Regions from separate parts of the Sphaerisporangium sp. NPDC051011 genome, predicted to be linked through region 1. Evidence: predicted binding sites of a transcription regulator. Region 1 holds the regulator's gene; each other region holds the start of a gene.

Evidence for each region. Region 1 encodes HrcA, which represses chaperone genes, less so after heat shock. Its sites were predicted from a motif close to TTGGCACTCTCNNNNNGAGAGTGCCAA; they were not measured.
Region 2: AB0H21_RS08355 (DNA starvation/stationary phase protection protein) is a predicted target of HrcA. The motif match lies at 5,458-5,484, and genes of this name have one in related genera.
Region 3: groES (co-chaperone GroES) is a predicted target of HrcA. The motif match lies at 6,199-6,225, and genes of this name have one in related genera.

What each region holds. Positions count from the first base shown of each region.
Region 1 covers NZ_JBFAGG010000007.1:248,024-257,568, forward strand. The annotation lists gene lepA (translation elongation factor 4) at 1-664, shown strand, start outside; gene hemW (radical SAM family heme chaperone HemW) at 733-1,950, shown strand; gene AB0H21_RS18460 (DUF4870 domain-containing protein) at 2,006-2,956, opposite strand; gene AB0H21_RS18465 (DUF3097 domain-containing protein) at 2,953-3,774, opposite strand; gene AB0H21_RS18470 (hypothetical protein) at 3,796-4,725, opposite strand; gene hrcA (heat-inducible transcriptional repressor HrcA) at 4,910-5,920, shown strand; gene dnaJ (molecular chaperone DnaJ) at 5,921-7,060, shown strand; gene AB0H21_RS18485 (16S rRNA (uracil(1498)-N(3))-methyltransferase) at 7,158-7,904, shown strand; gene AB0H21_RS18490 (hypothetical protein) at 8,058-8,804, opposite strand; gene AB0H21_RS18495 (SigE family RNA polymerase sigma factor) at 8,801-9,280, opposite strand.
Region 2 covers NZ_JBFAGG010000003.1:242,911-252,455, reverse strand. The annotation lists gene AB0H21_RS08370 (lactonase family protein) at 1-378, opposite strand, end outside; gene AB0H21_RS08365 (helix-turn-helix domain-containing GNAT family N-acetyltransferase) at 571-1,482, shown strand; gene AB0H21_RS08360 (P-loop NTPase fold protein) at 1,744-4,893, shown strand; gene AB0H21_RS08355 (DNA starvation/stationary phase protection protein) at 4,909-5,376, opposite strand; gene AB0H21_RS08350 (helix-turn-helix domain-containing protein) at 5,494-6,294, shown strand; gene AB0H21_RS08345 (VIT domain-containing protein) at 6,291-8,738, shown strand; gene AB0H21_RS08340 (SWIM zinc finger family protein) at 8,768-9,545, opposite strand, start outside.
Region 3 covers NZ_JBFAGG010000017.1:71,781-81,325, reverse strand. The annotation lists gene AB0H21_RS32535 (class F sortase) at 19-594, shown strand; gene tsaB (tRNA (adenosine(37)-N6)-threonylcarbamoyltransferase complex dimerization subunit type 1 TsaB) at 646-1,344, shown strand; gene rimI (ribosomal protein S18-alanine N-acetyltransferase) at 1,389-1,841, shown strand; gene tsaD (tRNA (adenosine(37)-N6)-threonylcarbamoyltransferase complex transferase subunit TsaD) at 1,834-2,865, shown strand; gene AB0H21_RS32515 (hypothetical protein) at 3,027-4,541, opposite strand; gene AB0H21_RS32510 (class I SAM-dependent methyltransferase) at 4,817-6,001, opposite strand; gene groES (co-chaperone GroES) at 6,319-6,633, shown strand; gene groL (chaperonin GroEL) at 6,746-8,368, shown strand; gene AB0H21_RS32495 (sigma-70 family RNA polymerase sigma factor) at 8,678-9,304, shown strand; gene AB0H21_RS32490 (hypothetical protein) at 9,301-9,507, shown strand; gene AB0H21_RS32485 (DUF5319 domain-containing protein) at 9,468-9,545, opposite strand, start outside.

The DNA of each region.
Region 1 (9,545 bases):
CAACCCCTCCGAGTTCCCGGCCGGCAAGATCGCCGAGATCCACGAGCCGGTGGTGAAGGCGACGCTGCTCTCGCCGTCCGACCACATCGGCGCGATCATGGAGCTGTGCCAGGGCCGGCGCGGCTCGCTGCTCGGCATGGACTACCTCTCGGAGGACCGGGTCGAGATCCGCTACACCCTGCCCCTCGCTGAGATCATCTTCGACTTCTTCGACCAGCTCAAGTCGCGCACCCGCGGGTACGCCTCGCTGGACTACGAGCCCGCGGGCGAGCAGGAGGCCGACCTGGTCAAGGTCGACATCCTGCTCCAGGGCGAGGCCGTGGACGCGTTCAGCGCGATCGTCCACCGCGAGAAGGCGTACGCCTACGGCGTCGAGATGGCCAAGAAGCTCAAGGAGCTGATCCCGCGGCAGCAGTTCGAGGTGCCGATCCAGGCGGCCATCGGCGCGCGGGTCATCGCCCGCGAGAACATCCGCGCCATGCGCAAGGACGTCCTCGCCAAGTGCTACGGCGGTGACATCAGCCGTAAGCGCAAGCTGCTGGAGAAGCAGAAGGAAGGCAAGAAGCGCATGAAGATGGTGGGACGGGTGGAGGTTCCGCAGGAAGCCTTCGTCGCCGCCCTGTCCACCGAGAATCCCAGCGCCGACAAGCCCGCCAAGAAGTAGCCGTGCCTACGGCCGCTCTCTCCGTTCGCGGGGCGTGAGGACCATCATCGGTACTAGAAACTGGACATATGCCATCCGTGGTTCTTGACGGTGATCCCGTTCCCGCTTCAGGGGAACTGCCCGCGAGCGCTCTTGAGGGGCTCGGGGCGCGGGCGTTCGGGTTCTACGTGCATGTGCCGTTCTGTGCCACGCGGTGTGGGTACTGCGACTTCAACACCTACACCGCCGCCGAGCTCGGCCCCGGCGCCTCGCGTGCCGACTACGCGCGTACGGCGATCGAGGAGGTACGGCTGGCGCGCCGCGTGCTCGGGGACGTCGAGCTGCCCGTCCAGACCGTCTTCTTCGGCGGGGGCACGCCCACCCTGCTGGCGGCCGGCGACCTGGTGAGCGTCCTGCGCGCCGTGGAATCCGAGTTCGGGCTGGCCCCGGGCGCCGAGGTCACCACCGAGGCCAACCCCGAGTCCGTCGACCCGGCCTCCCTCGAACGGCTGCGCGCCGGGGGTTTCACCCGCGTCAGCTTCGGCATGCAAAGCGCCAGCGAGCACGTCCTGGCCGTCCTGGACCGCCGCCACACCCCCGGCCGCCCCGCCGAGGCCGTACGAGAGGCCCGCGCGGCCGGGTTCGGCCACGTCAACCTGGACCTGATCTACAGCACGCCGGGGGAGACCGACGACGACTGGCGTGCCTCGCTGGCGGCGGCGATCGACGCGGGCCCCGACCACGTGTCGGCCTACTCGCTCATCGTCGAGGACGGCACCCGCCTGGCCGCGCGGATCCGCCGGGGCGAGCTTCCCATGCCGGACGACGACGTGGCCGCCGACCGCTACCTCATCGCCGACGCCATGCTGGCCGATGCCGGGTTCTCCTGGTACGAGGTCTCGAACTGGGCGGCCTCCGAGGACGCCCGCTGCCGCCACAACCTGCTGTACTGGACCGGCGGCGACTGGTGGGGCGTCGGGCCCGGCGCGCACGGCCACGTCGGCGGCACCCGCTGGTGGAACGTCAAGCATCCCGCCGCGTACGCCGCGCGCCTGGCCGAGGGCGCCTCGCCCGCCCACGCGCGCGAGGTGCTGACCGCGGAGGACCGGCACGTCGAGCGGCTGATGCTGGAGCTGCGACTCGACACGGGCTTCCCGCTGGCCGAGATCAGCCCGGAGGCCCGCCCGGCCGTGGCCCGCGCCCTGGCCGACGGCCTGCTCGACCCCGGCCCGTTCCGGGCGGGCCGGGCCGTGCTCACCCTCAGGGGACGCCTGCTGGCCGACGCGCTGATCCGCGACCTGACCTGACCAGCGCCGATCCGCGACCTGACCTGGTCACGGGCCGGACGGGCCTGGCCGGGGGTCAGCTGACGAAACGGATGTTCAGGGCGTAGCGGAAGTTGGACCCACGGTTGGCGGCGACCGCGCCCACGATCGTCATGATGAGCGAGCCGATCCACAGCAGCGGCATCAGCAGGAACCCGATCATCACGATGACCAGCACCGCGCACACGACGTAAGCGATGATCAGCGTGAGCTGGAAGTTCAGCGCCTCGGCGGCCTGGTCGCGCACGTACGGGGACTCGTCCTTCTTGACCAAGTAGAGCACCAGCGGGCCGATGAACGAGGTGAACAGGCCCAGCAGGTGGGCGAGCATCGCCATGGTGGTGTCGTCGGATCCCGGACGGGGGCCGAAGCGCCCGCGCACGTGCACCGGGGCGGGGTAGCCCGGCTGCGCGTAGCCGTAACCGGGATTGTGGCCGACGCCGTAGCCGGGCTGCCCGTAGCCGGCTTGACCGTAGTCGGCTTGCCCGTATCCGGGCGCCTGGCCGGGGTGCCCGTAACCGGGGCCGTATCCGCTTCCGTAGCCGGGCTGCGCGTACTGCTGATGGCCGTACGCCGGTCCGTATCCGGGGTCCCCGTATCCGGACGGCCCCTGCCCGGGCTGCCCGTGGCCCGGACCGTAACCCGCGTCCCTGTACCCCTGCTGCCCGTACCCGGGTTGCCCCTGGCCCTGCTGCCCGTACCCCGATTGCCCGTGGTCCGGCTGCCCGTACGAGGCCTGCCCGTAGGAGCCCTGACCGTATGAGCTCTGCCCGTATCCGTCCTGGCCCGCGGAGCCGGGGGCCGCGTCCTGCGGGCGGCCGTACTGGTCGTACGCCCCGTACTGTTGCTGCTGTCCGTGCTGGCCCTGCTGCCCGTACTGGCCGTATTGACCGGACTGCTGCAGTCCCTGCCCCTGGTCGCCGGGAGACCCCGGAGATCCCGGAGCGCCGGGAGCGCCGTAGGGACGGTCGTACGGAGACTCGGTCATGGGAGCTCCTCGGTGGTCACGAAGTCGATGAGTTCCTCGACGCGCCCGAGGAGCTCGGGTTCGAGGTCGGTGTAACTGTGAACGGAGCCGAGGATGCGCCGCCACGCCTCCGACGGCTCCACGCGCCAGCCGAGGGCGTCGATCACGCCCTCCTTCCACGGGACGCCGCGCGGCACCGACGGCCAGGCCGGGATGCCCACGGCCGACGGCTTCACCGCCTGCCAGACGTCCACGAAGGGGTGCCCGACGACGAGCACGTTCGGCGAGGTCACCTGTGCGGCGATGCGGCTCTCTTTGGACCCGGCCACCAGGTGGTCGACCAGCACGCCGAGCCGCCGGCCCGGGCCGGGCCCGAACTCGTCCACGATCGCGGGCAGGTCGTCGACGCCCTCCAGGTACTCGACGACGACCCCTTCCACGCGCAGGTCGTGGCCCCAGATCTTCTCGACGAGGGCCGCGTCGTGGACGCCCTCGACGTAGATGCGGCTCTCTTTGGCGACCCGCGCCCTCAGCCCGGCCACGGCGATCGACCCGGACGCGCTGCGCGTTGGGCCCTTCGCGGCGGCGGGGGCCGGGCGCACCAGCGTGACCGTCTTGCCCTCCAGCAGGAAGGCGGCCGGGGCGAGCGGGAACACCCGGCGCCGCCCGAAGCGGTCCTCCAGCGTCACGGCCTCCTTGTCACAGGCCACCACCGCGCCGCAGAAACCCTCGTCGGCGTCCTCGACCACGAGCCCGGGGTCGGCGGGGATCTGAGGGATCTTCCCGCGCAGGGGCCTGCGCCAGTCTCCGGCGAGCACGTCGCGTCCGTAGTCCCGCATACCTGGGCACGCTAGCAAAGTTCACGCGCCGTACGGCGTCCCCTGCGACCACGCGCCGCCGGGGGAGGCCGCCGCGAGACGCCTGCGCGCCCCTCGCCGCCGCACGATCACCACGATCGTGACGACGAACGCGAGCAGGAAGCCCGCGGTCGGGATGAGGAAGGCCGCCGCCGCGCCCCCGGCGACCGTGCCGACGGCCGCGGTGAGGGTCTTGCCGACGCCGAAGACGACCTGGCCGCCCTCCGACCGGCAGCTGATCTCGTACGTTCCCGCCGCCGGGACGGCGATGTCGAACATGCCCTCCCACGTGCGCCCGTTGACGGTGACGGTCTGGTGGAGGCTCACGTTGGTGAGCTTCACCGGGTTCCCGGCGGAGTCCTGGGCGAGGCAGGTCACGTTGGCCGGCCCGGACGAGGATGCGTACAGGATGGGCTTGTCGGCGGGGTCGAGCGGGGCGGAGACCTTGCCGCCGCTCGGGAAGACGTGCGTCGGCGCGGCCTGGTCGATGGTCTTGGTAACCGTGCCGAAGCCGATGACGATGCCCGCGACGAGGCTCGCGATCGCGACCAGCCAGGCGGCCAGGATCCAGCGGCGGCGCGGGCGGATGTCCGCGGCCGGGGGCCTGTACGCCGGACCGCCCGGCGGTGTGCCCTGGCGGGGACCGCCCGGGTGGGGGCCGTACCCGGGACCGGGTGGTGGCGCGCCGAGGCCGGGACCACCGGGCGGAGGGCCGTACGCGGGTCCGCCGGGGGGAGGTCCGTACCCGGGGCCGTTCCGCGGCGGGCCGCCGTACCCGGGTCCGCCGTGCCCGGGTGCGCCCGGAGGGGGGCTTCCCGGTGGCGGGACGTACCCGCCGGGCGGAGGGCCAGGGGGTGGCCCCGGTCGCTCTGGGGTGCCCTGGCGCGGGATCCAGGGGTTCGGCTCGCTCGGACGGGGGTCGTTCTGGCTCATGATCCCAGTGTGGACGAAGGCGCTTGTCATCAGATAGCAAGTGGCTTGTCGCTGACCGGGTGAGGTCGTGCCTCCGAGTTATCGCACGCCGACGACATGAGCCGTACACTTGGCACTCAGGAACACAGAGTGCCAGCAGACCCCCCTTCGCGGGGGCACACTCGCGAGGCAGGAGGTGAGCACGTTGCTCGATGACCGTAAGCTGGCGGTCCTGCGCGCCGTTGTCGAGGACTACGTGTCCACCAACGAGCCGGTCGGGTCGAAGGCGTTGGCCGAGCGCCACAATCTGGGCGTCTCCCCGGCCACCGTCCGCAACGACATGGCCGTGCTCGAAGAGCAGGGGTACATCGCGCAGCCGCACACCAGCGCGGGCCGCGTGCCGACCGACAAGGGCTACCGGCTGTTCGTCGACCGGCTGTCCCAGATCAAACCGCTGTCGGCCGCCGAGCGGCGGGCGATCGAGACGTTCCTCGCGGGCGCCGTCGACCTGGACGACGTCGTGACCCGCACGGTGCGCCTGCTGGCCCAGCTCACGCGCCAGGTCGCCGTGGTGCAATATCCCTCGCTCACGCGCTCGACGGTCCGCCACGTCGAGCTGGTGCCGCTCGCCGAGCGGCGCATCATGCTGGTCCTGATCACCAATACCGGCCGGGTGGAGCAGAGGGTCGTCGAGCTACCCGAGATCGTGGCCGACGACCAGGTCGCGCACCTGCGGGCGCTTCTCAACGCCTCGCTGGACGGGTGCGGGCTCGGCCGCGTGCCGGAGACGATCGCCGATCTTCCTGATCGCCTTCCCGAGGAAGACCGACCGGTGGCGGCCACTATCCTGTCGGTGTTGCTGGAGACTCTGGTCGACCGCCACGACGAGAAGGTCATCTTCGCCGGGGCCGCCAACCTCGCGGGCGACTTCAGTGTCGGCCTGCGTGAGGTGCTGGAGGCCCTGGAGGAGCAGGTCGTGCTCATGCGCCTGCTCGGCGAGGCGGGGGACCACTCCGCGCTGATGGTGCGCATCGGCTCGGAGAACCCGTACTCAGGTCTTCACGGCACCTCGATCGTCGCCGCCGGTTACGGTTCGGGCGACAACGAACTGGCTCGGCTCGGAGTGCTGGGCCCGACGCGAATGGACTACCCCGTGACAATGGGAGCGGTGCGCGCGGTGGCGCGCTATGTCGGCCAGATCCTGGCGGGGTCCTAGGTGGCCCGCGACTATTACGGCATCCTCGGGGTCCGCCGTGACGCCAGCCAGGACGAGATCAAGAAGGCCTATCGCCGGCTCGCCCGCGAGCTGCACCCGGACATAAACCCCGACCCTGAGACGCAGGAGCGGTTCAAAGAGATCAACCAGGCGTACGAGGTCCTGTCGGACCCGAACAAGCGCCAGATGTTCGATCTCGGGGCCGATCCGATCGGCGCGGGCGCGGGCGCCGGGGCCGGGGCCGCCGGGTTCGGCGCGGGCTTCCCGTTCAGCGACATCATGGACGCGTTCTTCGGTGGCGCGGGCGGCTCGCGGGGCCCCCGGTCCCGGGCCAGGCGCGGGCGCAACGCGACGATCCGCGTTGAGCTCGACCTCGCGGAGTCCGCGTTCGGCACCACGCGCGAGCTGGTGGTCGACACCGCCGTGCTGTGCACCGTCTGCCAGGGCTCGGGCGCCGCGCCGGGCACCCACCCGGACACCTGCGACATGTGCCACGGCCGCGGCGAGGTCTCGCAGGTCACGCGGTCGTTCCTCGGCCAGGTCATGACCGCCCGGCCGTGCCCGCAGTGCGGCGGCTTCGGCTCGATCATCCAGCACCCCTGCCAGGAGTGCTCCGGCGACGGGCGCGTGCGCACCCGCCGTACGATCAAGGTCCGCATCCCGGCCGGCGTCGAGGACGGCACGCACATCCAGCTCGCCGGCGAGGGCGAGGTCGGCCCCGGCGGAGGCCCTCCGGGCGATCTTTTCTTGGAGATCGTCGAGCGCCCCCACGAGATCTTCGAGCGCCACGGCGACGACCTGCACTGCACGGTGGAGATCCCGATGACGGCGGCGGCCCTCGGCACCATCCTCACGGTCGAGACGCTGGACGGCGCCGAAGAGATCGACGTGCGGCCCGGCACGCAGTCCGGGCAGGTCATCCCCCTGTACAGCCGGGGCGTCCAGCATCTCAACGAGACCGGCAGGGGAGACCTGCTGATCCATGTGAACGTCGAGACCCCCACCCGCCTCGACCCCGCGCAGGAGGAACTGCTCCGCGAGCTGTCCAAGCTGCGCGGCGAGGAACGTCCCCCGGGCAAGTTCGCCCCGGGGCAGCAGGGCTTCTTCTCCCGGCTGAGGGACGCGTTCAACGGTCGCTGACAGTCGCTGACAGTCGCTGACAACGGGCGGCCTCCGCCGCGCGCGGAGGCCGCGCGAGCGGTTCGCCAAGGCCGGGGTGCCTGGCTAAGGTTTGCGGGTGAGCGTCCCTGTCTTCCTCTCCGACGATCTCTCCGGTGACCTCTCGGGCGATGTCGAGCAGATCACGCTGGCCGGCCCCGAGGGGCGGCACGCCGCGGCCGTGCGCCGGTTGCGCGCCGGGGAGCGCGTCGACCTCACCGACGGCAGGGGAGCGGTGGCCGAGTGCGTCGTGCGCGATGTCACCGGCAAAGATTCGCTGAGGCTGGACGTGCTGGCGCGGCGTGTCGTCCCGCCGCCCGAGCCCCGCCTGGTCGTCGTGCAGGGCCTGCCCAAGGGCGACCGTGGCGAGCTGGCGGTCGAGATGATGACCGAGGCCGGGGTGGACGTGATCGTGCCCTGGGCCGCCGCGCGCTGCGTGACGCAGTGGAAGGGCGAGCGCGCGGGCAAGGCGCTGGCCCGCTGGAGGTCCACGGCCAGGGAGGCCGGCAAGCAGGCCAGGCGCTTCCACCTGCCGGAGGTCACCGAGCAGGCCACCACCGCCGACGTCGCGCGGCTGCTCAAGGAGGCCGCGGCCGCGGCCGTGCTGCACGAGGAGGCCGCCCTGCCCCTGGCGGGCCTCGATCTGCCGGCGACCGGGGACATCGTGACGGTCGTCGGCCCCGAGGGCGGTATCACCGACGAGGAGGTCGGCCTGTTCCGGGACGCGGGCGCCACCCCGGCGCTGCTTGGCCCGACCGTCCTGCGCACCTCGACGGCGGGAGTGGCCGCCGCCGCGGTCCTGCTGTCCCGCACCGGCCGCTGGTAGGCCGCGCCCGTCTGGACGTTCCGGCCCGGCAAGAGCCCCAGAACGCCCCAGAAGACCGAGAGAAGCCTCCGGAAAGCGGCGATAACCCCCGGAAAGCCCCGCGCCTCCATGTGAGCCCCGGGAGGGCCGTGCAGAGGCGCGCGGGGTTTCTGCTCAGCTCGCCGCGCCCTGGGTGGGCGGCGTCTCGCTGGAGGAGCCCTCCGTGGTCGACTGCGGTGTGGCGGTCGGCGGAGCGGCGGTCGTCGTCGGAGTCGGCGTGCACTGCTGGCAGCCGTCCGAGGGCACGGTGGCCGTCGGTGTGGGTTGCGGCTTGGGAGGCGTGGGGGACGGCGTGGGCGTGGGCGTGGGTTTCTGCGACGGCCTCGGCTTGGTGGTCTCGTCCGGCACGGAACCGGTCGGGGACGCCGACGGATCGCAGGGGTCGCCGAGCTCCGCCGCTACCGGCTGGGAGGGGCTCGAGACCGGCGACGCGCACTCGTGGCCCGGGGTCGGCATCGGCGTCTGCTTCCCCGTGGGCGGCAGCGTCGCCGAGGTCGTCGTCCCCGGTACGGCGCCCTGGGAGCCGCCGGGGGACGTCCGGGCCGGCAGCCCCGGCCGCCGGGTGCTCGAGTCGTCGGGCGGCGCGGTGGGGTTGTCCACCTGAACGACGGAATGCTGCTCAGGGGTGAACTGCGCGCGCAGGTTGGGCACGACCATCACCACGGTGGCGGCCACCAGGACCGCGCCGAGAGCGGACGCTCCTGCCCGCCACCAAAAGACACCTCGCAGGCCTCGCATGCCGCCTTGCTCGATGCGGGTGCGAATGATCTCCAGTCCTTCTGCGGACGGGACGACAGACTCCGCCTCCGCGCGCAAGACACGGCGCAGGAACTCGCCGGACTCGTCGGGGGCCTCGGTCATGACAATTGCTCCAGTACAGTGCGTAGTGCGGCCATTCCGCGGGCTGTGTGGCTTTTCACCGCACCCTTGCTGATGCCCATGGCATGAGCGATCTCCGCCTCCGAGAGGTCGCCGTAGTAACGCAGCACTAAGGCTTCACGCTGCCTGGTCGGCAGCCCGCGCAGTGCCTCGATCACGGCGGTCCGCTCGAGCGCGCCGATGGCGCCGTTCTCCGCGCTCGGCGCGTCGGGCATGCCCTTGGGGGCGTACTTCTCCACGACGGCACGATGGCGCAGGACGGAGCGCGATCGGTTGACGACCGACTGGCGCAGGTAGGCGAGTGCCTTGTCGGGGTCGCGCAGGCGACGCCACGCCCCATGAAGGGCGACGAAGGCGTCCTGCACGACTTCCTCCGCGGTCGCGGTATCGCGTACCAACAGCACGGCGAGACGCACGAGCGACCGATAGTGGGCGCTGTAAAGCGCCGTAACGGCCATGTCGGCGTCCCACCCGACGGGCACCGCCCCCAGCGACCTTTCGGCCACGAGGGTCTCGGTGGTCACATCAGTTGGACGCACGGCCTTCCCAGAGGGTTTACTCTCTGCCGGTTCTTTAGGGGGCATGACCCAGGTTTGTCCTCGCCGGTGGCCTGGCCGACACTGAACGCTGTCTGCCGCTGAAGTGTCGCACACCAACCCTAGCCGGGAGGATCTTTTGACGGGGCCACCTCGGTATTACCGATTGGCAACAGAGGTGACTACC
Region 2 (9,545 bases), on a different contig from region 1:
GACGGTGCCGTCGCCGTAGTTGGCGACGGCGAGCCACGTGCCGGTCGGGTCGACGGCCAGGTGGCAGGGGTAGGACCCGCCGCTGTTGCCGTCGGCGAGCAGCTTGGGGCCCTCGGGGTCGGCCGAGTAGGCGGCGACGCCGCCCTCCTCGCGCTCCAGGACGGCGTACAGGACGGGCAGGCGCGGGTGCATGGCCAGGAAGGACGGGCCGGGCGCGGAGGTCTCGGCGATCGCGGTGAGCGCGCCGCCCTCCCGCCGGGCGACCGTGAGCCCGAGGCCGGTGCCGCCGGTCTCCGGGGTGTATCCGCCGATGTAGACCACCTCGTGGCCCGCGGCGCGCGTGCCGTTGCCTGAAGTCTCCGAAGTCCCCGAAGTCATGCCACCGACGATAGCGCTCCGCCCTCTCCTTGATCCTCGTTGTGGCCACATGGATCGTCCGGTGCGTCCCCGTCCCGCATCGGATTCCGCTTTTCCCGCACGGAACCCGGCGTTTCCGCAGCGCCGGGGTCTGGATCTTCGGCACCCCAACATGCTTGACTCGGTCAACGAATCCGCTGATTGGAGCAAGCGATGGATGAGCTCGTCACCGAAGTCCGCGCCTTCAACCGCTTCTACACGCGCGTGATCGGCGTCCTCGGCGCCAGAATGCACGACACGCCGTACTCCCTGACCGAGGCGAGGGTCCTGTTCGAGCTGCGCGCGCACGAGGAGATGGAGACCGGCGAGCTGCGGCGGCTGCTCGACCTGGACGCCGGCTACCTCAGCCGTATGCTGGCGCGGTTCGAGTCCGGCGGGCTGGTCACGCGGGCGCGCTCGGCCGCCGACGCCCGGCGGCAGGTCCTGCGGCTCAGCCCCTGCGGCCACGAGGTGTGGCGGACGCTGGACGCGGCGTCGGCGTCGGACGTGCGGAACCTGCTGACGCCCCTCGCCGGGGAGGACCGGCGGCGGCTGACCTCCAGCATGGCCGCCATCCGGCGCGTCCTCGGCGACGGCGACGGCGGCGGGCCGTGCGTCATCCGCCCGCCCCGCCCCGGCGACCTCGGCTGGATCGTCCACCGGCACGGCGTGGTGTACGCCGAGGAGTACGGCTGGGACGAGACGTTCGAGGCGATGACCGCGCGCATCGTCGCCGACTACGTCCAGCACCACGACCCCAAGCGGGAGGCGTGCTGGATCGCCGAGGTGGACGGCGAGCCCGCGGGCTCGATCATGTGCGTCAGGGAGGACGACCGGACGGCGCGGCTGCGGGTCCTGCTGGTCGAGCCCTCCGCCCGGGGCATGGGCCTCGGCGGGCGCCTGGTCGAGGAGTGCCTGGCCTTCGCCCGGCGCGCCGGGTACGCGCGCATCGTCCTGATGACCGTCGACGCGCTTGCCGCCGCGCGGCGCATCTACGAGCGGGCGGGCTTCACGCTCGACGAGCAGCACGACGAGCGCTCCTACGGCGCGGACGTCACCGTCCAGAGCTGGTCGCGGGACCTCTGATCCGGGCCCCGCGCGCAGCGGCTCTGAACGGCCCTCGGCGGCTCTCGGCGGCTCTCGGCGGCTCGAAAGGAAAGGCTCGGGAAGGGACTCGGGAAAGGGGTCGGCGAAGATCGGCAAGCCTCGGCAAACGCCGGGCAAGGCCTCTGTCTCGCCTCCCGCGCCGCACCCGGACCGGGGCCGGCGGGCTGCGATCATCGTGCGGGCGCCGCGTCGCCGGATCCGGGGACGTCCGAGCCCGCCGCCCGGCCAGGGGAGCCGCCGTTGACCTCGTTGATCATCTCAGCCCCGCCCGCTCCGGCGATCAGGACGCGCAAGGCGCTGGTCTTCCTCGACCGCGAGGGCGTTCCCAGGGCCGCCGGGGCCGACCGCAGGCTGGTGCACGCGCTCACCGCCGAGGGGTACGCCGTCGAGACGGCCGAGGGCGACGCGGCCGACCACGGGCGGGTCGGCGCCTTCCTGGACACGGTCGAGCCCGGCGACCTGCTGCTCGTGCGCTGGTCCACCGAGTCGGGATGGGGGCGGCGGGAGTTCGGCGCGCTGATGGACGAGTTCGCCGGCCGCGTCGAGCGCTCCGACGGCGCGGCGCTGCTGCTGATCGTGGACTTCGGCTGGCTGGTGAGCGCGAGCCCGGGACCGCCGCACGAGGCCACCGGCCGCCTGCCGGTCCGCGGCGAGCCCGTGGTGGCGGCCGCCGCCCTCACCACCAGCGCGCTCGTGCCCGCGCGGCACGGCCGCCCGGTGTCGCTCACCGGGATCCTCGCCGACGGCATCCTGTCGGGTGAGGCCGACCTCGACCGCGACGGTACCGTCTCCGTCGGCGACCTGTTCCGCTACGCGCAGGAGCGCTGCGCCGGCCTCGGCGCGGACCGCGCGCCGTTCCTGCTGACCTACGGCGAGGGGGAGCTGATCGGCGTCGCGTCGCCGCGCCGCGCCGTCCACGATCTCGGCGAGGAGTTCGGGGCCGCGCTCGCCCGCCTGGCCGTCCTCGGCGACGCCGTGCCGCCGATGTCGGCCGCCGAGCTGGTGAACCGGATCTACGAGGTGCACCTCGGCCCGGACGCCCGGCAGTTGCTGCGCCGGGCCGCGCTGCTGGAGGAGGACGAGCCGCTCACCCCGGAGGTGGCCCGGCTGCTCGCCGAGGGCGGGCCGCCGGAGGAGGCCCTGCGCGAGCTGCGCGCCTGGGGGCTGCTCGGGCACGACGCCCCGCTTGCCGCCCCGGCGATCCGGCACGGCGTCGCGGGCAGGCTGGAGGCGGGCGAGCCGGCGCACGTGTCGGCCCTGCTGCGCCGCCGCCGCGCCGCCGCCCGTCCCGTACGGCCCCGCGCGCGGCTCACCGGCGACCGGTGGACGCTCCAGGACCGGCTCGGCCACCGCGTCCACGCCGAGGCCGTCGCCGCGTTCATCCGCCACCCCGACACCCGCCCGCCGCTCACGATCGGCGTCAAGGGCCCGTGGGGGGCGGGGAAGACCTCGCTGATGCGGATGATCCAGGACCTGCTCGACCCCGGCGCGGCCGAGGATCGCGCCGCCGAGATCCACCTCGGCGGGCCCGACGCCGCGCGCCGCGCCCGGAGGCGGCGGGGCCGGGTGACCAACGCCGAGGTGCTGGCCCGCGCCAAACGGCCCGAGGAGGAGGACACCGACCGGGCGACGCCCGGCGAGCTGCCCCTGCGGCCCGGCCACTGGCGGCCGACCGTCTGGTTCAACCCGTGGATGTACCAGAACGGCGAGCAGGTGTGGGCGGGCCTGGCCCACGAGATCATCAGCCAGGTCACCGGCCGCCTGCCGCGCGGCGATCGCGAGCGCTTCTGGCTGACGCTGAACCTGTCCCGGGTCGACCGGGAGGCCGTGCGCCGGCGCGGCTACGGGCTGGCGGCCACGCGCCTGCTGCCGGTCGCCCTGGCGCTGTGCGGGACGCTGCTGTTCACGGGCGCGTCGCTCGCCGCGGGCGCGTTGTTCCCCGCGGTGGGGTCGCTGCTGCGCGGCACGGCCGCCGCCGTCGGGTCCGGCGGGTCGCTGCTGCTCATGGCCGCCGCGGCCGTACGGCTGACGCGCTTCCTCGGCGAGTCGGCGGACACGGCCTTCCGCAAGCTGGTGCGCCAGCCTGACCTGCTCGGGTCGCCGGCGCAGGCCCAGGAGCTGGCGCCCGATCCCGGATACCGGTCCCGGACGGGCTTCCTGCACCTGGTGCAGACGGACATGCGGCGCGTGCTCGGCATGGTGGCGACCGAGGAGCGGCCGCTGGTGGTGTTCGTGGACGACCTCGACCGGTGCTCGCCGGGCACGGTCGCGCAGGTCATCGAGGCCGTGAACCTGTTCCTGGCCGGGGAGTTCCCCAACTGCGTGTTCGTGCTGGCGATGGAGCCGGAGGTCGTGGCGGCGCACGTCGAGGTCGCCTACCAGGACCTCGCGCGCACGCTGCCGTCGAGCGCCGAGGAGCGTTCGGGGCTGGGGTGGCGGTTCCTGGAGAAGATCATCCAGCTTCCGCTGAGCGTGCCGCTGCTGGACGACGGCGAGCGGATCCCCGCGTACCTGCGCACCCTGCTGGACGTGCCGCCCGCGCGCGAAGGGCCCGTCGCGGAGGCACGGGACACGGCCGGCGCGGGCGGGCGGGCCGCGCAGCCGGATCCGGAACTGGTCGACCGCATGGAGTCCGCGATCAGGGCCCTGCGCCCGACGGCCGAGGACCTCGACGCGGTCGCCCGCCGCGTCCAGGACGCCGTCGGGGCCACCACCGTCCCGGGAACGCCCGGGCCCGGCCTGTTCTCGCGGCGAACGTCGATCACCTTCCTGACCAGGACGGGCCCGACCAGGACGGGAGCCGTGGGCATGGGGGCACCGCGCGGCCGGGCGGCCCGCACGTCCCCGCGAGCGCCGCACGACGCGATCGGCGGGCTCGGCGCGGCGGCGCGGCTGGCGGCCGACCGCGTCTACGACGACATCTACAGCGACGAGAACGCGTACGCGGCGATCGAGCGGGTGCTCCCGGCGCTGACGCTGAGCAATCCGCGCGAGCTGAAGCGGTACGTGAACGTGTTCCGGTTCTACTCGTTCGTCACCTACCGGCGGGCGCTGGCCGGGGCGCCGCGCGCGAGCGACGACGAGGTGGCCAAGCTGGCGGTGCTCACGGTGCGGTGGCCGCACCTGCTGTCGCTGTTCGCCCGCGACGCGGAGGCCCCGGACGGGGAGCCGAACGAACGCGAGGACTCCGAGCCCCCCGGCGAGGGGCGTACCGTCCTGGAACGGCTCGAACGGGCCGCGGCCGTCCCCGGGCGGCGTGAATGGGCCCGCGCGCTGGCCGAGGCGGGGCTGCTCAGGAACGGCAAGGGCGGGGCGGCCCGCTGGGACGCGCTGCGCGTCCTGCTGTCCGCCCCGCCCTCGGTCGCCTGCCTCGCGCGCGACCTGCTGTGAACGCCGCCCGCGGGGTCAGCGCTGCGCCTGGATCATCCAGTGCTGCTTCTCCAGGTCCTCGGTGACCTCGATGAGCAGGTCCTGGGTGACGAGGTCGGCGTCCCCGGTCACCTCGATGCGCTCGCGCATGCGGGCGATGATCCCCGCGAGTATCTCGGTGAAGACCGTGACGACCTTGGCGTCCTCTATGTAGCCGAAGTCGAGCTGCTGGACGTGCGTGTCGCGGGCGATCGTCGTAGCGCGCCCGTCCGGGTTCACGCCGACGGCCACCGCGCGCTCCGCCGCGTCGTCGGCGCCCTTGCGGGCCAGGGCGACGATCTCGTCGAGCTGGAGGTGCAGCGACCGGAAGTTGCGGCCTATCAGGTTCCAGTGGGCCTGCTTGCCCACGAGCGAGAGGTCGAGGAGATCGATGAGCGCGCCGTGGAGGGCCTCACCCACGATCTTCTGCTTGTCGGCGGGAAGCGGGCTGGTGATGTGGGCCATGGAGGTTCTCCTCCTCAGAGATAACCGGTTTCGGGGCCTCGTGTCTCTTTCCGCCATAACCGATCCGGCCCGGGCTAAACGTTGACACTGTAATGATTGCAGTGTCACTATGAAGGTATGAGTGACACCTGGACCATCGGAGAGCTGGCGGAGCGGGCGGCGGACACGCTGGGCCCCGCCGCGCCGCGCCCCAACGGCCGGGTCCGCGACGTGCCCAACGAACGGCTCATCCGCTGGTACACGACCATCGGCCTGCTCGACCCGCCGCTGACCCGCAGGGGCAGGGTCGCCCTGTACGGCAGGCGTCACCTGCTCCAACTCGTCGCCGTCAAGCGCCGCCAGGCCGATGGGCTGTCCATCGCCGACATCCAGGCCGAGCTGACCGGCGCGACCGACGGCGCCCTGGAGGCGATCGCCCGGCTCCCCGCCCCCGATGCGCCCGACCACCCCGATCACACGGACGGCGCCGCTGTGACCGATCCCACAGCGCCACCCGCACCGCCCCGGCCGCGCTTCTGGGCTCAGCATCCGGCCCCGCCCGCCGCACCCTCCCCCGCCCCCGCCCCCGTCACCGCCCCACCCGTCACGGCCCCGCCCGTCGTCACACCGTCCGTCGTCACACCGTCCGTCGTCACACCGTCCGAGGCCGATCCGTTCACGGCCCCCTCCGCGCCGTCCGCGCCGTCCGCGCCGCCGTTCCCGGTCCCGTCCGCCGCCGCGGCCCCCGCAGACGGGGTCCTCCCGCACGCCGACGGGCTCGTGCACGGCGTGCGACTGGCCCCCGGGATCACGCTGCTGCTCGACGGCCGCGCGCCCTCCCCCGGCGACATCGCCGCGCTGCGCGAGGCCGCCGCCCCCCTGCTGTCCGTCCTCAATGAGCGCCACCTGTCCGGCCCGTCCGAAGGGATGCACCCATGACTGTTCAGATCACCTCGTTGAAGCCCGGTGAGTACGCGCCGACGCCCGACGCGGGGCTGGGCGCGCTGCGCACCGAACGGGGCAACCTGCCGCTGGAGAGCGTCGAGGTGGAGGCGCTGATCACCGGCCTGACCTCCGGCGTCGGCGTGGCCCAGGTGTTCCGCAACCCCTTCGACGTGCCGCTGGAGGCGACGTACGTCTTCCCGCTGCCCGACCGCGCCGCGGTGACGTCCTTCCGCATGGAGGCCGACGGCCGCGTGGTCGAGGGCGTGCTCAAGGAGCGCGGCGAGGCCCGTCAGGACTACGACCGCGCCCTGGCCGAGGGCCGCAGGGCCGCCATCGCCGAGGAGGACCGTCCCGACGTCTTCACCATCCGGGTGGGCAACATCCTGCCGGGCGAGCACGTGACCGTGCGCCTGGCGCTCAGCCAGCCGCTGCCGTACGAGGACGGCGCCGCGACGTTCCGCTTCCCCCTCGTGGTCGCCCCCCGGTACATCCCGGGCACGCCGCTGGACGAGCGCGCGGCGGGCGACGGCGTGGCGCCCGACACCGACGCCGTCCCGGACGCCTCGCGGATCAGCCCCCCGGTGCTGCTGCCCGGCTTCCCGAACCCCGTGCACCTGTCGCTGACGGCACGCGTGGACCCCGCCGGGCTGGACCTGCGCGAGATGCGTTCCAGCCTTCATGTGGTGACCCGCGACGACGACACCGTGAGCCTCCAGCCCGGAGAGCGCCTGGACCGGGACTTCGTGCTGCGACTGGAGTTCGACGCCTCCAGCGCGCTGGCCCTCGTCCCCGACCGGGCCACCGGCGACGGCGAGCGGGACACGACCGACGGCGACGGCACCTTCACCCTCACCGTCCTGCCCCCGGACGACGACGGCCGGGACGCGCGCCGGCCGAGGGACGTGGTGCTGCTGCTGGACCGCTCGGGCAGCATGGCCGGGTGGAAGATGGTCGCCGCCCGGCGCGCGGCCGCGCGCATCGTCGACACGCTGACCTCCGCCGACCGGTTCGCCGTCCTGTCGTTCGACTCGGTCGTGGAGCGCCCCGACCGGCTGGACGCGGGGCTCGTCCCGGCGTCCGACCGCAACCGCTACCGCGCCGTCGAGCACCTCGCGCGGCTGGAGGCCCGCGGCGGCACCGAGATCCTGGAGCCGCTGGAGCAGGGGCTCGGCCTGCTGGGGGACTCCTCGCGCGAGCGCGTCCTCGTGCTGGTCACCGACGGGCAGGTCGGCAACGAGGACCAGATCCTCGAACGCCTCGGCGCGCGGCTCTCAGCCGTACGGGTCCACACCGTCGGCGTCGACCGGGCCGTCAACGCCGGGTTCCTCGGCAGGCTGGCCGGGCTCGGCGCGGGCCGCTGCGAGCTCGTGGAGTCGGAGGACCGGCTGGACGAGGCGATGGAGCACATCCACCGCAGGATCGGCTCCCCGCTGGTCACCGGCCTTTCGCTCAAGCCGGACGGCCTCGACGTGCTCCCCGGCACGGTGACCCACCTCGGTTCGCTCTACTCCGGGGTGCCGCTCACCGTCTCCGGGCGTTTCCGCGGCCCCGCCAGCGGCGCGATCACCGTCCACGGGACGGCCGTCGACGGCAGCCCCTGGGAGCGGCGCCTGACCGGGACGCCCGCCGAGGGCGCGGCCCCGCGGGCGATCTGGGCCCGCGCGCACCTGCGCCGCCTGGAGGACCGGTACGCGACCGGCGAGCACGAACTGGAGCGCGAGATCGTCGCCACCTCGCTGCGTCACGGCGTTCTGTGCAGGTTCACGGCGTTCGTCGCCGTCGACACGCGGGTGGTCGCGGACGGCGGGCCACGGCACCGCGTCGTCCAGCCGGTGGAGATGCCGAGCGGCTGGGACATGCCGGCCCCGGCCATGCCGATGTCGGCGTCGATGCCGGTGGCGTTCACCGCCGCTGCCCCGGCGATCTTCAACGCCGAGTCCGAGACCCTGACGCCGCCGGGCGCCGCCCCGGCATTCGGCGGCGCGGCGCCGGACGTGGTCGCCGGAGCTCCCCCGGCGCCGAAGGCGGCCCCGCGGCCGGCCGCCGGGCGCGGGCGCTCGTTCTTCCGGGCGCCGAGCCCCAAGATGGCCCCGCCTCCGCCGATCCGGCTCTCGCCGGACACCGTGCGGCCGCAACTCGCCGAGGAGCTCGCCCGGCTGCGCGCGGCGTCGCCGCTGCCCGCGCCCGAGCGCCTGCGCTACCTGGCCGACCTCGGCAGCCGCCTGTCGGCGCTGGTGACCTACCTGGGCGGCGAGGAGCGCCTCGCGTCCCTGGCCGCCGACCTCACGGCCGCCGAGACGACGCCCGGCGCGGACGTGGACGAGCTGTGGCGGCGCGCCATCACCGTCCTCACCGAACTGACCGGCGACGCCGCCGCACCTGGTGAGCCGGGCGGACACGGACGCGCCTCACGCCCCTCCTTCTGGAAGCGCTCCTAGGCCCACGCCTCCCCTGAGGAGCGGCCCTTCTACGGGCGGTCCTCAGGGGAGGCGCTCAGTTCGCGGTAGGCGGGGCGCAGGATGTCCGCCAAGGGGATGTGGCGCACTTTGATCGGCGGCGGCTCCAGCGCGCGCAGCAGCAACTCCGGGGGCGCGGACGACGGCGCGGGCCGGGGACGCAGGCGGGCGGGCGGGGCGGAGGGCTCGTAGAAGTCGGCCAGCCGGTCGGCGAAGGGCACGTCGTCCACGTGCAGCGGGTCGGCGGGCTCGTCATCATCGGCGGCGGTGCCGCGCAGGGCGTCCAGCAGGTCCTCCTTGGCACGCCCGCGCCAGGCCAGCACCAGGAACGGGTCCTGGTCGAAGGACTCGGCCAGCAGGTACAGCACGGCCGAGACGTGCTTGCACGGCAGGCCCCAGTCGGGGCAGGAGCACTCCATGTCCAGCTCGGACGGGAACAGCGGCAGGCCGAGGCCGTCGAAGACCTCGACGATCTCGGGCGGCATCTCCCCGGCGAGCAGCTTGGCGCGGTAGATCGCCTCCCCGGCGAGCGCGTCCTGGATTCCCGCCCAGTCCCCCTCGCCGTACGCGGCGATCCTGACGGACAGGTGGTACGGTGCGGCCCGCGACCCCTGCACGGTGGCCGTCACCACACCCGGCGCGAGGCCGATCTCCAGGACCTGCCCCTTCCTGGCGTACGAACGTCCCCGGGCGAGACGGCCGGAGTCGCAGACGCGCTCCAGGATGTCCACGAACCTGCGCGACCACCACTGCTCGCCGATGGACCCCCGCTTGGCCCGCGCCTGGATG
Region 3 (9,545 bases), on a different contig from region 1:
CGAACACGCCTCCCGCCGATGGCCGACACCCCCAAGTGGTTGAAGATCCTGGTGACGGGCTTCGTCGTGGGCACGGTGATGTACGCCCTCACCGGCGGGCCCCGTAAGGAGGCCGAGGCGCCCCGCGTCACGGCCGCCGTCCCGAAACGACTCGACATCCCCTCGCTCGGCCTGAAGGCCCCGCTGATGAAGCTCGGGCTCGCCGACGACGGGGAGGTCGAGCTGCCGCCGTTCGAGAAGCCCTCGACGGCGGGCTGGTTCGACCAGAGCGTCGTCCCCGGCGACGAGGGGCCCTCGGTGATCATCGGCCACGTCGACACCAAGACCGCCCCCGCCGTCTTCTACCACCTCCGCGAGGTCAAGAAGGGCGCCGTCATCAAGGTCCTGCGCAGCGACGGCAAGACCGCCCAGTACCGCGTCGAGTCGGTGGAACAGATCTCCAAGGACCGCTTCCCGTCCGAACGCGTCTACGTGGACGACGGCCTCCGCCTGGTCACCTGCGGCGGCGTCTTCGACCGCAAGACCCACGAATACCTGGACAATGTGATCGTCTACGCGGCGCTGGTGGGGCCCGTCTCCGATCCGCGGGTGTGAGAGCGACCGAGCCGCCCAGGCGGGGTCCGGTAGCCACTACGCTTGAGGTTTGTGCTGGTCTTGGCTTTCGATACTGCGACTCCCGCCGTCACCGCCGCGCTTCACGACGGCGAGCGTGTGCTGGCCGAGGTCACGACGGTTGACGCTCGGCGGCACGGTGAGCTGCTGATTCCGTCCGTGCGCGAGGTGCTGCGGGAGGCGGGGGCGGCGCTCGCGGACGTCACGGCGATCGTGGCCGGGTCGGGACCGGGGCCGTACACCGGGTTGCGGGTCGGGCTGATGACCGCCCAGGCCCTGGCGACCACGACGGGCGTCACGGCGTACGGCCTGTGCTCGCTGGACGTCCTCGCCTACGCGAGCGGGCTGTCCGAGCCGTTCCTCGTCGCGACGGACGCGCGGCGAAAAGAAGTGTTCTGGGCCAAGTACGCGGACATGCGCACGCGGGTCTCGGGGCCGTCCGTGGACCGCCCCGCCGACGTGCCCGGCGGCCTGCCCCTGGTCGGCGCGGGCGCGCGCCTGCACGCGGACGTGCTCGGCGAGGCGCGTCTGGTGGCGGGCGCTCCCGAGTATCCGAGCGCCGGGGCCCTGGCCGCGCTGGCCGCCGAACGCCTGACGCTCACGGCCGGCGGCCACGCCGATCAGGTCTCCGGGCCCGCCCCCCACGACGCCGTGCTGACCCTGCCGCACCCGATCTACCTGCGCCGTCCGGACGCCCACGTGCCTGGCCCGCCGAAGAAGGTCACGGCGTGAGCCCGGCGGAGGGCCGCAGCCTGAGCGCGGCGACGCTGCGGCAGATGACCGAGGCCGACCTGCCCGCCGTCCTCGCCATCGAGCGCTCGACGTTCCCGCTGGACGCGTGGAGCGAGGGCATGCTGCGGGGCGAGCTGGCCGACCAGCCGCGCAGCCGCCACTACATCGTGGCCGTGGCCGGCGACGAGATCGTCGGGTACGCGGGCCTCGCGGCGGCGGCCGACCAGGCGGACGTGCAGACGATCGCGGTGCTCGCGAGCCGCCAGCGGTCCGGCATCGGCAGCGCGATGCTGACCGAGCTTCTCGCCGAGGCCGCGCGCCGGGGCGTGACGGCGGTGTTCCTGGAGGTCCGCGCGGACAATCCGCCCGCGCAGGCGATGTACAAGCGCTTCGGGTTCGAGCGCATCGGCCTGCGCCGTAACTACTACGACGACGGAACCGACGCGATCATGATGATGAGGTCGCTGAACGGCCAGGGGGATGATCGAGATGGCTGACGAGCCCTTGGTGCTGGGCATCGAGACCTCGTGCGACGAGACGGGGGTCGGCATCGTGCGCGGGCAGACCCTGCTCGCCAACGCCGTCGCCTCCAGCGTGGAGGAGCACGCCCGGTTCGGCGGCGTCGTACCCGAGGTGGCCTCGCGCGCCCACCTGGAGGCGATGACGCCGACGGTCGAGCGCGCCCTCGAACAGGCGGGCGTGCGCTTCTCCGACATCGACGCCGTGGCCGTGACGGCGGGCCCCGGGCTCGCGGGCGCGCTGCTGGTGGGCGTCGCCGCCGCCAAGGCGTACGCGATGGGCCTCGGGGTGCCGCTGTACGGAGTGAACCACCTCGCCGCCCACGTCGCCGTGGACCAGCTCGAACACGGCCCGCTTCCCAAGCCGTCGATCGCGCTGCTGGTCTCGGGAGGCCACTCCTCGCTGCTGCTCGTGCCCGACGTCGCCAAGGACGTGATCTCGCTCGGCTCGACGGTGGACGACGCCGCGGGCGAGGCGTTCGACAAGGTCGCCCGGGTGCTCGGCCTGCCCTTCCCGGGCGGGCCTCACATCGACCGCGCCGCCGCGCGGGGGTCGGGGGCGGCGGTCGCCTTCCCGAGGGGCAAGTACGACGACGGCACGCTGGACTTCTCGTTCTCCGGCCTGAAGACCGCGGTCGCCCGCTGGGTCGAGGCCAAGGAGCGCGCGGGGGAGGCCGTGCCGGTCGCGGACGTCGCCGCGTCCTTCCAGGAGGCCGTCGTGGACGTGCTGACCCGCAAGGCGCTGCAGGCGTGTCAGCGGTACGACGTGAAGGACCTGCTGATCGGCGGCGGCGTCGCGGCCAACTCACGGCTGCGGGCGCTGGCGCAGGAGCGGTGCGACGCCGCCGGGGTGCGGCTGCGCGTGCCGCGCCCGGGGCTGTGCACGGACAACGGCGCGATGATCGCCGCGCTCGGCTCCGAGCTGGTCGCCGCGGGCATCGGCCCCTCGCCCCTGGACATCCCGGCCGACTCCTCACTGCCGATCACCACCGTCCACATGTGATCGTGTTGTGTCTATTGCGCGCTTCGCTCTGATCCTGTTCGGGGCGCGGCGGTGTTCTGGAGTCCTCGGGCGCGAGAGTGGGGGACGATCCCTTGCGTGCGAGGGCGGAAGAACGCCGCCTAAGGGGCGCTCCGAACCGCCGTGCCGGAGGCGCGGCAGCATCAGTCCTTGACGGGGCGGGCCGGCCGCAGCAGGGCTTCCGCGAGGGCGAGCATCGTCTCCTCCAGGGCGCCGAGCCTGCGGGTGAGGTCGGTGCGGGCGGGCTGGACGACCTCGTCCACGGTCTTCGAGAGCTGGTCGCGGTCGGGGCGGGCCCGCACCAGCTCGATCAGCTCCCCCAGCGGGGGCAGGGACGCGACGGTCTCGGCGAGCTTCTCGTCGATGCGGTCGAACCGCCTGCCCTGGTCGTCGCCCTTGGCGTCGAGGAGCTCGCCGACGCGCTTGTGCACCTCGCCGACCTCCAGCAGCGCGGGGAGCCGGCCGACGCGCTGGTTGACGGCCTCCACGCGGTCGTCGACCATCTCCAGTCGCTCGTTGACGTCCTCGAAGTTCGCGTCGATCGTGCCGAAACGCTCGTCGTGGCGCGACAGGGCGCCGTCGATGCCGGTGAACCGCTGATCGAACGCGGTGAGGCGGCCGTCCACGTCGGTGAGCCGCCGGTCGAGGCCGGTCAGCCCGGTGCCGACGCCGGTGAGCCGCTCGCCCAGGTCGTCCAGCACGGCGAGGCGGGCGCCCTCGGCCTCGACGCGCTCGTCCAGGCCGCGCAGCCGGGCGTCCACCGTGTCGAAGCGGCCGCGCACGGCGCCCAGGTGGCTGTCGACGTCGTCGAAGCGCCCGGGGAGGGCCGCGAGCGAGCCGTCCATGCCGGCCAGGTGGGTCTCGACGCCGGCCACGCGCCCGTCCACCGCGTCGAGGCGCTCGCTCAGGCGCGTCTCGGCGGCCTCCAGCCTGGTGCTCACGCCGTCCAGCTTGCCGGCCAGCCGCTCGACGGTGCTCGTGAGGCGGTCGATCGCCGAGGGCAGGGTCTCCTCCAGGCCCTCGGTGAGGTCGAGGACGCCGCCCTCCAGCCGCTCGGTGCGCTGGGCGAGGTCGGTCAGCGCCTTGTCCAGGCGGGTGAACCGGCCGCCCGCGGCCTCCATGCTGGAGGCGAGCCGGTCCAGGCGGCGCCCGAACTCGCCGAGGCGCTCGGGGATCGCCTGGCCCCCGTCCAGCACGGCCTGGAGGCGCTTGAGGGCCTCGGCGACGCCTTCGCGGACCGTGGCGAGGTCGGTCCACAGGCCGGACAGGTCGGCGATCGGCTTGACGCGGTCGCTGACGACCTCGATGCGGTCGCCGAGCCCGGCGAGGCGGTTGCCCACGCCGTCCACCCGGTCGCGCACGGCCTCGACATGCTGGGCCAGGCCCTCGGCCCACACGGGCGGCCGGGTGGTGAGCTCGCCGAGCCGCCCGCTGACCCCCTCCAGCGCGCCGCTGAGGCCGCCGAGCTCGCGCTCGCGGACCTCGCGAAGGAGCCACTCCATGCCTTCGAGCCGTTGCCGGATCTCGTCGAGAACGGCCCCCTGGGTGCGCTGTTCGTAGACGTGGTCCTGGGCCGCCCGGGCGAGGAGCTCGCGCATCCTGTCGGAGATGGCGGTCTGGTCGCCCGCCTGGAGGAGGGTGTGGTTGGAGTGATCCACCGGAAGCTCCTTCACTCGCGGGCGCTCGGCCGCACGGCGGTGGGGTCGGTCCCTGGTCGTCGTGGCACGACGAATTGGTCGACGTTCTTGACGAAAGAGGCGGGTCGGCGATCGATCGGGCCAAAATCCCGCGCTGGCCAACTGTAGTGGCTCGGCGGAAGACTTTCGGGGCCGACTTTAAAACTTCGTGATTATGGCGGGTTCGGCGGGATATGAGCCATTGGCGCAGGTCAGCGCGGTGGTACGTGAATATCGCGCACGTCCGGCGGTCGAGTTCACGCGGGCCGGCAGATGAAAGCGAAAGGACGCGCGCCGATGCGGGTCAGGGCGACGACGCACGATTTATCGCCAGAAAGACGGAGATCTTTTCGTAGGCGCTCCAGGTCCAGCGCGGAGCCGCGCTTCTTCAGCGTCACCGTGCCGATCTCGCGCTCGCGCAGCGCCGCGCGCAGGCGCTTCAGCGAGAAGGGCAGCGTCTCCAGCACCTCGTACCGCGCCGCCCACGGCGTGCTCACGGGGGCGTCGCCGGTGATGTAGGCGATCTGCGGGTCGATCAGGTGGCCGTCCACCAGGGCGGCGACCTCGGCCACCAGGTGCGCGCGGATCGCGGCGCCGTCCGGTTCGTACAGGTATCGCGCCACGGGGCCGTGCCCGGCGGGCCCGAGCGAGGGGTCGGCGGTGAGCGTCTCGCCGGACGGCAGCATCGTCGCCCTGCTGCCGGGGCCGCCGCCGGGGCGCGCGGCGAGGTCGCCGGTCCACAGGACGGCCTCCTTGACCTCGCCCCGGTAGGACACCCACTCGGCCTCGGCGCCCTCGGGGATCAGCTCGTACGGGATGCCGGGCGCGACCTTCAGGCAGGCCGCGCGCGCCCGCGCCACGAGGCCGAGCACGACCGGCCAGGGCGGGGAGTAGGCCATCGGGTCGAAGACGCGCCTGCCGGTCGAGCGGCGCGCGGGGTCGGCGAACAGCACGTCGTAGGCTTCGGGCTCGATCTCGGACGCCTCGCCCACGCGGACGGTGACGCGGCCGGCGAGGCCCAGCGCGGCGGCGTTGGCCCGGGCGACCTCCACGGTGAGCGGGTCCAGGTCCACGGCGTCCACCTGGCAGCCGGCGCGGGCCAGGGCGATCAGGTCGCCGCCGATGCCGCAGCAGGCGTCCGCCACCCGCGTGCCCGGCGCGAACCGGCGGGCGCGGTGGGCGGCGACCTCCGCGCGGGTCGCCTGCTCCAGGCCGTCGGGGGTGAAGTACATGCGCGCGGCGTCCTCGCCGAACTTCACGGCACCGCGCGCCCGTAGCCGCGCCTGCGTGAGCGCGGCGCCGGTGAGGGGCGCGTCGTAGCTCTTCCTGAGCCGGCTCGCGGCCGGCAGCGGATCGGCGTCCCCCGCGACCGCAGCCACGGCCTCACCGAGCGCCTCCTGTCCACGCGGCGTCAGCAACTCACGGAAGGCCTCAAGCTCCATGCCTCCCGACGCTAGCGTCCGCGGGACGGCTCCGGCGGCGGCGGGCGGCCCGATCACTGCCGACTGGGCACTAGCCTTCGGTCAATACGGACATTCGGGGCGAGTCGTATGGTGTGTTCGCGCGGGGGAGAAAGCGTTCTGAGCTGGGACGGCCTGTCCGTGTTGACTGCGTCGGCGGGCTTGCATACTGTTCAGTGTTGGCACTCGCCCATTGAGAGTGCCAAGACGAAAATGCGACGAGGCAGGTCTGACACCCGCGACGGCAGGCCGCTGGTCGCCTCTTCAGCTCATCACCACAAATCTGAAGGGGAGGTCCGATCGTGACGACCGCCACCAAGGTTCCCGTTAAGCCGCTCGGCGACCGCATCGTGGTTCAGCCGCTTGAGGCCGAGCAGACGACCGCTTCCGGTCTGGTCATCCCGGACACCGCCAAGGAGAAGCCGCAAGAGGGCAAGGTCCTCGCGGTGGGCCCCGGCAACTGGGACGAGGACGGCGAGAAGCGCATTCCGCTCGACGTCAAGGAAGGGGACGTCGTCCTCTACAGCAAGTACGGCGGTACCGAGGTCAAGTACGGCGGCGAGGAGTACCTCGTGCTCTCCGCCCGTGACGTTCTCGCGATCATCGAGAAGTAAAGCCCGGAACGCGCCGGCGACTAGCCAGTCCGGAGCCTTACAAAATACGCGTGTCATGCCCCGGGGTCCTGTCACTGAGGCCCCGGGGCCTCTGACGCTGAGAGGACCTTAAATGCCCAAGATCCTGGAGTTCGACGAGGACGCGCGGCGCGCTCTCGAGCGTGGTGTGAACGCCCTCGCGGACGCGGTCAAGGTGACCCTCGGGCCGCGCGGCCGTAACGTCGTCATCGACAAGAAGTTCGGCGCCCCCACGATCACGAACGACGGCGTGACGATCGCCCGTGAGGTCGAGCTCGACAAGCCTTACGAGAACCTCGGCGCCCAGCTCGCCAAGGAAGTGGCGACCAAGACCAACGACGTCGCGGGTGACGGCACCACCACCGCCACCGTCCTGGCCCAGGCCATGGTGCGCGAGGGCCTGCGCAACGTCGCCGCCGGCGCCTCCCCGCTGTCGCTGAAGCGCGGCATCGACCTGGCCGCCCGCGCCGTCAGCGACCGCCTCCTCGAGCGCTCCCGCCCGGTCGAGGACAAGAAGGAGATCGCCAACGTCGCCACGATCTCCGCGCAGGACGCCAAGATCGGCGAGCTCATCGCCGAGGCCTTCGACAAGGTCGGCAAGGACGGTGTGATCACCGTCGAAGAGTCCAACACCATGGGCCTGGAGCTGGAGTTCACCGAAGGTCTCCAGTTCGACAAGGGCTACCTGTCGCCCTACATGGTGACGGACCCCGAGCGCATGGAGGCCGTGCTCGAGGACGCCTACGTGCTGCTGACCAGCGGCAAGATCGCCTCGATCGCCGAGTTCCTGCCGCTGCTGGAGAAGGTCGCCCAGACCAAGAAGCCGCTGTTCGTGGTCGCCGAGGACGTCGAGGGCGAGGCCCTTGCCGTCCTGGTCACCAACAAGATCCGCGGCACGTTCACCTCCGTCGCGGTCAAGGCCCCCGGCTTCGGCGACCGCCGCAAGGCCATGCTGCAGGACATCGCGATCCTCACCGGCGGCCAGGTGGTCTCCGAGGAGCTCGGCCTCAAGCTGGACAACGTCGGCACCGAGGTGCTCGGCACCGCCCGCCGCATCGTGGTCACCAAGGACAACTCGACCATCGTCGACGGCGCCGGCGACCCGCAGGCGATCGCCGACCGCGTCCGCGAGATCCAGTACGCCATCGAGCAGACCGACTCCGACTGGGACCGCGAGAAGCTCCAGGAGCGCCTCGCCAAGCTGTCCGGGGGCATCTGCATCCTCCGCGTCGGCGCGGCCACCGAGGTCGAGCTCAAGGAGAAGAAGCACCGTCTCGAGGACGCGATCTCCGCGACCCGCGCCGCGATCGAGGAGGGCATCGTCTCCGGCGGTGGCTCCGCGCTCGTGCACCTGTCCAAGGACCTCGACGACCTCGGCCTGACCGGGGACGAGGCCACCGGCGTCACCATCGTCCGCCGGGCGCTCGTCGAGCCCGCCCGCTGGATCGCCGAGAACGCCGGCCAGGAGGGCTACGTCGTCACCTCGAAGATCAGCGAGCTGCCGGTCGGCCACGGCCTCAACGCCGCGACCGGCGAGTACGGCGACCTGGTCGCCCAGGGCGTCATCGACCCGGTGAAGGTCACCCGCTCGGCCGTGCAGAACGCCGCGTCCATCGCCGGCATGCTGCTCACGACCGAGGCCCTCGTGGTCGACAAGCCCGAGGAGGAGTCCCCGGCCGCCGCCGGCCAGGGTCACGGCCACGGTCACGGCCACTGAGCCTGGGCCCCGCCCCGGTACGGCTCCGAGCACGGCCCGCGTCCCCACGGACGCGGGCCGTGCTTTTTGTTGAATCGATTTTCGCGGTCGCGGATTTGACGCCGGGGTAAACCGATCGGCGGCCCCGGGCGTCAGTCGAGCCCCCCGGCGAGCAGGTGAGACATCTGGCGAATATCCCGCGAATTCGGTGGCACGCGTGAAATGCGCAAACGCGACTGTGTGCGATTGATTACCCTGCGTTATCGTCGCGTCAATGTGACCAATCCGTATCCGTTCACCATGACGACATGCGCGATCGTGGCGGGCATCATGCCTAACGTGACCGAGGGATGCGTCGCCGACGCCAAGACTGGGGTAAGGCTTGCGACGAGATCGGACGAGTCCGACCTCAGGGAACTGACGAGCCTTGCCGTCCAGGGGGATCGCACCGCGATCGAATCATTGCTGGGGCAGTTGCGCCCGATGGTGGTGCGCTATTGCCGTGCTCGATTGGGCCGGGTGTCCGGTCATTACCACATAGCCGACGACGTGGCCCAGGAGGTCTGCATCGCGGTGCTGGCGGCCCTGCCGCGCTACCGCGACATGGGCCGCCCGTTCGCCTCCTTCGTCTTCGGCATCGCCTCCCACAAGGTCGCGGACGCCCTGCGCAGCTCGGTCCGCTCGGCCGTGCCGACGCAGGACCTTCCGGACGGGCCGGACCAGGGGCCGGGGCCGGAGGAGACCGTCGTCCGGTACATCGAGGCGGCGCACGCCCGGGAGCTGCTCTCGCGCCTTCCCGAGAACCAGCGCGAACTGATCATTTTGCGTGTGGTCTCGGGACTGTCGGCCGAGGAGACGGGTAACGTACTCGGTATGTCACCAGGTGCGGTTCGGGTCGCCCAGCATCGGGCACTGGCAAGGCTTCGGGCGATGGCCGAGATGGAGTCGATAGCTTGACCGCTGTCCATCCGGCGCGTTCGCTCCGAAAACGCGGGGCCGAGACCGACCCCCAGGTGCTCAGGACGGACGCGATCATCGACGCGCTCGCGCGGCGCGAGGCGCCCGGCGAGCAGGAGGATGCCGTGGTGAGCCTGCTGCGCGCCCTCACCGAGGACGTCGATCAGCGGCTCTCTTCGGTGTCGATCACCCCGTCGACGTAACCCCGGGCGTACTCCCAGGTGACGTAGTCGGAGGGGTC